4 regions of the Curvivirga sp. genome follow, and region 4 is predicted to be linked to each of the others. Evidence: riboswitches for the same ligand, from Rfam matches in the RefSeq annotation. Region 4 holds a riboswitch; each other region holds the start of a gene.
What was found. Region 4 has a riboswitch for cobalamin ahead of ACOQOA_RS13055 (aromatic ring-hydroxylating oxygenase subunit alpha). Riboswitches for the same ligand answer to the same signal wherever they lie in the genome.
Positions count from the first base shown of each region.

Region 1: it holds a riboswitch for cobalamin, as region 4 does, so the genes downstream of both, ACOQOA_RS16165 (aromatic ring-hydroxylating oxygenase subunit alpha) here and ACOQOA_RS13055 (aromatic ring-hydroxylating oxygenase subunit alpha) in region 4, are expected to answer to the same signal.
Region 2: it holds a riboswitch for cobalamin, as region 4 does, so the genes downstream of both, ACOQOA_RS13680 (hypothetical protein) here and ACOQOA_RS13055 (aromatic ring-hydroxylating oxygenase subunit alpha) in region 4, are expected to answer to the same signal.
Region 3: it holds a riboswitch for cobalamin, as region 4 does, so the genes downstream of both, ACOQOA_RS11465 (ABC transporter substrate-binding protein) here and ACOQOA_RS13055 (aromatic ring-hydroxylating oxygenase subunit alpha) in region 4, are expected to answer to the same signal.

Region 1 covers NZ_CBDCOT010000009.1:2,260,598-2,262,802, reverse strand. The annotation lists gene ACOQOA_RS16170 (sterol desaturase family protein) at 1-980, shown strand, start outside; cobalamin riboswitch at 1,050-1,248, shown strand; gene ACOQOA_RS16165 (aromatic ring-hydroxylating oxygenase subunit alpha) at 1,355-2,205, shown strand, end outside.
Region 2 covers NZ_CBDCOT010000009.1:1,739,829-1,742,033, reverse strand. The annotation lists gene ACOQOA_RS13685 (methyl-accepting chemotaxis protein) at 1-921, opposite strand, end outside; gene ACOQOA_RS13680 (hypothetical protein) at 1,108-1,371, opposite strand; cobalamin riboswitch at 1,402-1,623, opposite strand; gene ACOQOA_RS13675 (methyl-accepting chemotaxis protein) at 1,793-2,205, shown strand, end outside.
Region 3 covers NZ_CBDCOT010000009.1:1,267,797-1,270,001, forward strand. The annotation lists gene ACOQOA_RS11460 (DUF6966 domain-containing protein) at 1-218, shown strand, start outside; cobalamin riboswitch at 607-803, shown strand; gene ACOQOA_RS11465 (ABC transporter substrate-binding protein) at 1,095-2,205, shown strand, end outside.
Region 4 covers NZ_CBDCOT010000009.1:1,613,902-1,616,106, reverse strand. The annotation lists gene ACOQOA_RS13065 (acyl-CoA dehydrogenase family protein) at 1-85, shown strand, start outside; gene ACOQOA_RS13060 (NADPH-dependent FMN reductase) at 215-817, opposite strand; cobalamin riboswitch at 1,001-1,230, shown strand; gene ACOQOA_RS13055 (aromatic ring-hydroxylating oxygenase subunit alpha) at 1,368-2,205, shown strand, end outside.

The DNA.
Region 1 (2,205 bases), 650 kb from region 4:
CATTTACAACTATACTTTGGGATGCAATCAGCCCGTTATTTTCACCACAGAAACGAATTTTTGTGGGATATCTTGCCGCGTCTGTTCCGCTAATCATCCTATATTGTTTAGTCTCTCGACAAAAAATTAAAAGCTTCTGGCAAAGTTTCTTTTCCAAAGATATCTGGTTCAGTAAATCTGCCCGATTGGATTATAGTATTTTCGTAATCAATCGTATTTTTATGCTGCTTATGGCGCCTATCCTTTTAACGAAACTGGCCGTCGCCACATATTTGTTTGAAGAATTTCACGTGATCTTTAACGGTCGACCTTCAGTTGCAGGCACCTTACCGGATTGGGCCGTTAGCTTGTCTTTTACATTCTTGATTTTTTTGTTTGATGATGCTTCCAAATATTGGTTACATCGCTTAATGCATCGCAATCATTTTTTATGGCAGTTCCATAAAATCCATCACGATGCGGAGAAACTTACCCCATTCACAGTCTATAGAATTCATCCTGTTGAAGCGCTTCTTTTCAGTGTCCGGGCTGTTCTTATTCAAGGTTTCGTGATTGCGCTTTTTATTTTCTTCTTCGGATTAAATGTGACCTTAATCGATATTTTGGGGGCTAACTTTATCATTTTCCTGTTCAACATTACCGGATCTAATTTACGCCATTCTCATGTTCGCATCACCTATGGAAACTGGTTAGAAAAACTCTTTATTTCGCCTGCGCAACACCAAATTCATCATTCCAACAATGTCAGACATTACGATAAAAACTTTGGTGTTGTCCTCGCCATATGGGATTGGTTGGGAGGAAGTCTAGTACTTGCCTCCAGCGCCCCGGAAAAAATCACTTTTGGCAATAAAAACACATCAAATAAGATACATAGCCTGTCTTATGCATATCTAGCGCCTTTTCAAGAATCCACCAAACGAATGATAAAGCTTTTATCACAGACTCTAAAAAAGAAATCAGTCAATAAATCGATATAGTTTCTAGATAATCGTCGCGAATAACGTTTTCGTAGTCGTTTACAGAAGAACCTCTCTCCGGATTTTTTCTAAATTTTCACCATATGAGGTGCTTAAAGATATTACGTCTTTAAGATAATTGGGAAGTCGGTGAAAGGCCGACACTGCCCCCGCAACGGTAATGAAGGTAGGATAAAGAAGTAGCCACTGGGATAGGGTTTCCCGGGAAGGCCTTTATCCACATCTCCCCTTCGAAGTCCGGAAACCAGCCTCGTTTAACTTGCCAAATCGCGGGCGGCGATGATGGCACAATAGATAGATGCGCCCTAAATGCGTTTATCCATGTGTCTTCTTTTGCTGGCGTGAATGAGAGCTGAAACAGCAGGAGAGACGAAGTGACCGATATTCAAAATTTACTAAATACGCGACGCATGAATTATTCTTTGGAACGTCCATTTTATACGGATCCAGAGATTTTCAATCATGACTTAGCAAACATTCATTACAGAGAATGGCTATTTGCAATACCTAGTTGTGAAATTCCCAAAACAGGCAATTTCGTAACTTATAAAATTGGCGAATATAATGTAATCATTGTCAGGGGAGCAGATCAGCAAATACGCGCTTTTCACAATACATGCAGACATCGCGGATCTGTCATTTGTAAAGTTGCGAAAGGTACTGCCCCCAAACTTGTATGCCCTTATCATCAATGGACTTATGAATTAGATGGTTCCCTTATGTGGGCACGTGATATGGGACCAGATTTTGACCCAACCCAACATGGATTGAAAACTGTGCATTGTCGAACGGTCGCAGGTCTTGTTTATATATGCCTTGCGGAAAATGCACCCAATTTTGACGAATTCAAGTTCATTGCAGAACCATATCTAGAACCACATGAGCTGGAAAATGCGAAAGTCGCTTATGAAAGCACAATTGTTGAAAAAGGAAATTGGAAATTAGTATGGGAAAATAATCGCGAATGTTATCATTGTGGCGGTAATCATCCTGCCCTATGCCGAAGTTTTCCAGATGATCCCGTTGTGACCAAGATTGAAGGCAATACCCCACCTGAAAGGTTGCAAGCTCATTTCGATAGATGTGAAGCTGTTGGAATGAAATCTCAATTTTACATTCATACGGATGGACAATTCCGTTTAGCAAGAATGCCTTTAAAAGATGGGGCTGAAAGCTATACCATGGACACAAAATCAGCCGTTAATAAATGGCTAGGCCGATCACC
Region 2 (2,205 bases), 130 kb from region 4:
ATGATTTTCGGTTGTGTCATCTTCTTCTAAAGCAACAGCTAAACGCAGTTCCATTTGCACAACCTGATCGTGCACTTCTTTCGACTTACTATGTTGGTTATCGCACGTGGCCTCAACATTCGCCATTTCTGCAGATAGATTTTCAATGGCTTCCGTTACATTACTTGTACTCAAGGCCGCCCGTTGAGCATTTTGGCCAATTTCCTGAACGGCCTCTACCTGTTCACCAACTGTATGATTGACTTCACTTGTATATTCTTCCACTTCCTGAATAGCAGATGAAATATTCTGAATTGCATCAACAACCTGTTTGGTGACGGATTGAATCTCTGAAATCTGATCCGTGATATCTTTTGTCGCATCTGCGGTTTGGCTCGCTAGACTTTTCACTTCACCAGCTACAACTGCAAACCCTTTACCTGCATCACCAGCCCTTGCCGCTTCAATGGTTGCATTTAAAGCTAGTAGATTCGTTTGGCCGGCAATACCTGCAATCAACTTCACCACATCACCAATTTTATCTGATGCCGAAACGAGCCGCTCAATAACATCACCTGCTGCATGCGCATCATTTGCCGCCCCATGTGCGCGTTGTGCAGTTTTTTGAATTTGATCCCCAACAACACCAATTGAGACATTCATCTCTTCAGTAGCCGCAGCCATAGCTTCTACATTTTGCGTCGCTTCCACTGCGCCAGAACGCGCCGTTTCTGATAACGCCCTAACAGCATCAATTGCTTTGGAAACTTCTACAGAATAAGCTTCAGCTTCGGCACTTGCTTCTTGTACATGGTGTACGGTGCCCTCAAACTCACCCCGAATGGTATTTTTTAATGTTCCTAAATCTCTAAGAGCCGTAAAGGCAGCCCTTTCGGCCTGTTGCCTTTTATCAACAGTTTCAACCTGATTAGCTTCGGTCAATTCTTCATCTCCCTATTGAACCAAAACCACACTCCAACAAACTTTCCCTTGAATGGTTTTGGCTAGGCTTTTTTTATTATTTACGAAGATTGGAACAGATTTTTGCGAAGATGGCTAGCAATTAATATTAGATTAATCAGATTAATAACCTATCATAGATAGGCTATTAAGTTAGAAGCCCTGAAATCAGTTCGCTAACTGGCGATTACGTCGACGCCTTTTAGGAATAGCTGCAATATTTTCTGCAACCTGACGTAACATATGACGAAGATCTTTTTGTACTTCTTTGGGAAGATTTTCCAGCGGACTATCTTGTTTTTCAAGAACTTTTTGCGCTTCCACCGCAGGAGACGCATTAACAGGCATTGTTAAAATCCAATGCATAAAAACTTCACGCGCCATTATCATAGATGCGTTAGATGACATAGAGCCAGATGTATTCTGATACATAATATTCCTTCCGGGGCACCCCGCCCGATGAGAGTTAACACAAATCACGGCAGGTTTCCTGGCTTTTGATCTATAGATACGCCTTCCCAAATTCCCTTAAAGAAAATTTCAGTGGCCTGTATCAAATTCCCCATACTTATCCATTATGGGAACGATCAACTACAGTTGCGGGGGCAGCTTTGGAATTTGCTATAATAGCAGCACCAAATTCCCTTTTCCTATCAAATAGGCACCGTAAAATTTATGTATGACAAATTAAATAAGTCAGCAAAAATTATTTTATCATATGCGACAAAAATTAATCATTTTTAAAAGAAATCATCTTATTGTTGCGAATAAATTTAGTTTCATCAATAATACATTATGTTCAGGAAGATGAATTTCTTATATTCATCAAGGGATTATTTCGCTGGGGGCGGTTATGAATTCTGCATCAAAAACGATAACAATAACTCTACTGATTGCATCCATGTTAGGATGGGTTCTAACCATATATAGCTTTCTAGCAGTCGACTGGATTGTAGGTATTGGATTTGCAGTTATAGCTGCATGCGCAACCATCGCGATATGCTATTACTTCTTTCGTGTGTATCAAAGAACAGTCAGTCTTATTAAAGACTTGGAAGAAATATCCGCAGGTAAGCGCGATATTAATTTTGAAAAATACGGGGATCCACATTCTGATTTCGTGCGTTCCGTTGAACTTATACAACAAAACTTCTTTGCTATTGATCAGTTCTTAGCAAAGGAATTCAAAGCCAAAGACGAAGAACAAAGATCACTAAACGAAGAACTCGTAGGCATCGCAGAAGGCCTAGATCAGCAAGTCAAGGA
Region 3 (2,205 bases), 350 kb from region 4:
AGAAAAATAATTGTTCTCCATTTTGGGCAAATAAATTGAAATCTCTCGCGGCAAAAAAAACACTGTGTCCAGATGATTTTAGGGTCCAGATTAAAAGTATGTTTGGTGGAATGGGGTCATTGAATGATCTTGTATTATTAGATGATGATGGGAAGGTTGATCGTGATCTTAATATAATCTTTGATGATTTGAGAAAGAAGTTATTTGATGTAATCTAGAGTATTTCCCTCCTTGGGACCCAGATTGAGGCCGCTAAAGCAGTCAATATTGATGCGGGGAATAACCTGACTGTCGATATTTTGGTTGATCAGATCAATGTGCATTACGGGGAAGAATCCAACAAGAAAACCCTAAAAATGATTATTAGGCTCAGTTAAATAAACTAGTTAGTTTGAATACAGGTGGGGAGTTTTCTTCAAAGCCCAGCATGACTTAAGCCTGATCGACAGATAGACTTGATACGAGAATAATAGGGGGTGTCTCGTGATAAAATTAACGCATATCCTTAACAAGCAAGACCTCGCATTTTTGATACATCTTGACGTATGAATTGTGCGTTCTTGTTAATGGTGCAAATTTAATTGACATGAGAATCGTTCTCATTTAACTATTTTTACAGATATTGGTGCTTCAAATTTTGAGGTGAAAAGGGAAATTGGTGAAAATCCAATACTGCCCCCGCAACTGTAAACGGTTAGCGTCGACTGATAATGCCACTGGTAGAAAATCGTCTATTGGGAAGGTTATGTCGAAAAGCAAAGATCCGTATAGTCAGGAGACCTGCCAGTATTAGCGTTACCCGTCCTTCATACGGGGAGGTTTGAAGGCATGGCAACCCATTGTGGTGACGCAACTTGTGTCGCTATGGTGGGAATTAATCAATATATCTGATCAATTTCCAAATAAATATGTGAGATCCGTTTAACTCAGTTACACAGTTAAATGGATTTATATGTTTTCTATAGCTTAATTTTGTTTTGGCTTTGATAGGAAGGCTCCCTCTCAACCTATCGATGATCAAAAAAAGATGTTGGCAAACGTAACACAAAACAATAAATGTTATGTTATAACATATCAAATATATGGAAAGTTCTATGCTATCTAAATTACACAATTTTTCTGCAGCTGGTCTATTAGCTACCACTTTGATTGCGTCCGCAACATTTACTGCTACAAATTTGTCCACGGCTATGGCCGACGAAAATATTATGACAGTTGCCGTGCCTTTTGGCCCTAAAGGTTCCGTGCCTGATCCACGTGCCCGTCAAAATGGCTGGATCAGTAACCGCGCAGGGGTTTCAGAAACACTAATTGGCCTGACCTATGATATGCAACAAGCCCCAAGGCTCGCGGTTTCTTATGATCAAATATCACCGACAGAATGGAAAATTGGATTACGCAAAGGTGTAAAATTCCATGATGGTAGTGCAATGACCGCCCAAGATGTGAAAGCGTCTTTTGAAAAACTTTCTGAAGAAGGTCATTCGGCTCATAATCCACGGCTTGTGAAATTACTTGGTATCAAAGAAATTAAGATTGTAGATGATCACACTCTTGTTTTTGAAACCAATACACCAAATTCTGCTTTTCTTTGGTCTTTAACTGAGCCTTCGGCTGCTGTCATGAAAGAAGGTACTAAGGAACTTCCTTTAATTGGTACTGGGCCTTTTGTCTTCAAGGAAGCTGAAACGGGAAAATTCTATCGTACCGTTGGATTTGATCAGTATTGGGGAGGAAAACCAAATCTAGACGGTCTTGTTTTAGATACAATTCCTGATCCTTCAGTTGCGGCCTTGGCATTGCGTTCTGGTGACGTTGATGTTGTTACAAACTTCAATGAACAAGAATTTGATAAAGTGAAACAAAGCGGTGACTTTAATACCTATGCAACTGAAACTTTACGTCTGTTCTTTATTCAACCCCAAACAGAAAAAGGCCCGTTGAAACACAAAGTTTTGCGTCAGGCAATTTCATTGGGGCTTGATCGTGATTTGATGGTTCAGGTTGCACTGGCAAATGTGGGTGGTGCCGCGTCAAAATCTATCTTCCCACAACAAATGAAATCTTGGGTGAATAAAGCGGTTGACCTTCCGTTCAACGTAGAAAAAGCCAAAGAAATTTTGGATGCTGCAGGTATCAAAGATTCTGATGGCAATGGTATTCGTGAAGTCGATGGTGCAGACATTGTATTGAAAGTTCGCTCAT
Region 4 (2,205 bases):
AATTTATCGCGATGTACGGATTTGCCAGATTTACGAAGGTACTTCCGACATTCAAAAAATTATTATTGCCCGTCAAATGGCTTAAGAATTTATGATTTTCCTGCGAGTCTTAGATTAAGGCTCTAACTCTGTTCATTATTGAACAAGTTATTGGGTATCGATGATTAAAGTCGATACCCATTTTTTTGTTTCTAAACGTCGTATAAAGTTTCAGTTACATACCAAATTTATACTCTTTACGATTTTGATATTTATCACGAACAGGTTTCCACGCTTCTGCTGTGGCCGCCAGATAAGTCATACTATATTTGATCCGTGCCAATAATTCGGTATCAAGGTCAGTCGGTAAGTCTTCAATGAACAAATTTGTGACATTTCGCAAAATGATATGATCAGGTAACCATGTGATCATATTATTCTTTGATCCTGAAACGCGTAAATCCGAAACAGGATAAGCGCCTCCCATACCAGAACTCACTGAAACAATCTGTGCAGGCTTATGGGCCAACTCACCCGCCTCACACATTAACAAGAAGTTTTTAAGATGTGGTGGTGCCATACCAGCCCATTCAGGTGTCACGATCACAAAACCATCAGATGCTTTTAATTTATCCGAGATTGGTTTCCAATGTTTCGTGATATCGCTGTCAGCCTTCCATTTCCCTTCATCCCATAGCGGTATCTTTTCATCTTTCAAAAAAACCATATCCGCCTCAACATCCATATCCAGTTCATTAATTGTATTTTGAACTATCTTTGCAATACGATCAGATTGTGACGTTTCACGTATGCTTCCAGAGACAACTGTAATCTTCATTTATCCACCCTCATTTTTTTGGATCAAATTTTATGACCCCAACATCATAATAAGACCCAAATTTTGAAATTTCGCTTATTTCTTTTTCTCAAAATTATATTACTTCGTCGCGAGATTAATTTAACTTGGCGCAAATTGAAATATGCTCCAGACAAAAATTGGTAATGTGTGCTCATCTTGAGAGATCAAGATTTACATTTTGGTGCCCCATCTCGTTTTCTGATCAAAAACTAGATGGAGATAATTGGGAAACTGGTGAGAGTAATCGAATCCAGTGCTGCCCCCGCAACGGTAATAAGGTGTAGTTTGAACAAAATACCACTGGGTCTAGCCACCCGGGAAGGTTGTTCAAATATGAGGCGTAACACTTCATCCTTTAAGCCCGGAAACCAGCCTAGATGTAACAGTCCACAGAATTGCGGCGGGCGATTTGGCTGAGATATAGGTACCGATGAAAATGCTAGGCAGCAGCATTTTCGGTCCTTGTTCCCACCATAAATAAAGCCAATCCGTAATTCATAACGACCTTTTTTTGAGGAGCAAGGTTATTATGAATACGACACCTAATATGTTGTCTTTGTTAAATACACGGAAGCCAAATCATTCTTTAGAGCGGCCGTTCTACACCGATCCGGAAATTTTTGCGGCGGATTTAGAAAACATTCATTATCGCGAATGGCTATTCGCCATTCCAAGTTGTGAAATTCCAAAAACAGGTAACTTTGTCACCTATAAAGTTGGTGAATATAGTGTTGTCATTGTGCGGGGCGCTGATCAGCAAATCCGTGCATTCCATAACACATGCCGTCATAGAGGTTCTGTGATTTGTAAAGTGGCAAAAGGCACAGCACCTAAGCTTGTATGCCCCTATCACCAATGGACATATGAGTTGGATGGATCTTTGCTTTGGGCCCGTGATATGGGACCGGAATTTGATCCATCCCAACATGGCTTAAAAACAGTACATTGTCGTACAGTTGCAGGTTTAGTCTATATTTGCCTTGCTGATGATGCACCAGATTTTGAAGAGTTTAAATCAGTTGCGGAGCCCTATTTGCAATCACACGATCTAGAAAATGCGAAGGTCGCGTTCGAAAGCACGATTATCGAAAATGGCAACTGGAAACTGGTTTGGGAAAACAACCGCGAATGTTATCATTGTGGTGGTAACCACCCGGCTTTATGTCGCACCTATTCCGATGATCCTTCTATCACTGGCGTTGAAGGTGATGAAGCTCCTGAACATTTACAGGCTCATTTTGATCGATGCGAAGCCGTTGGATTAACGTCTAAATTCCACATCAACCAAGATGGACAATATCGTCTTGCACGTATGCCATTAAAAGATGGGGCACAAAGTTACACAATGGACACAAAACCAGCTGTGA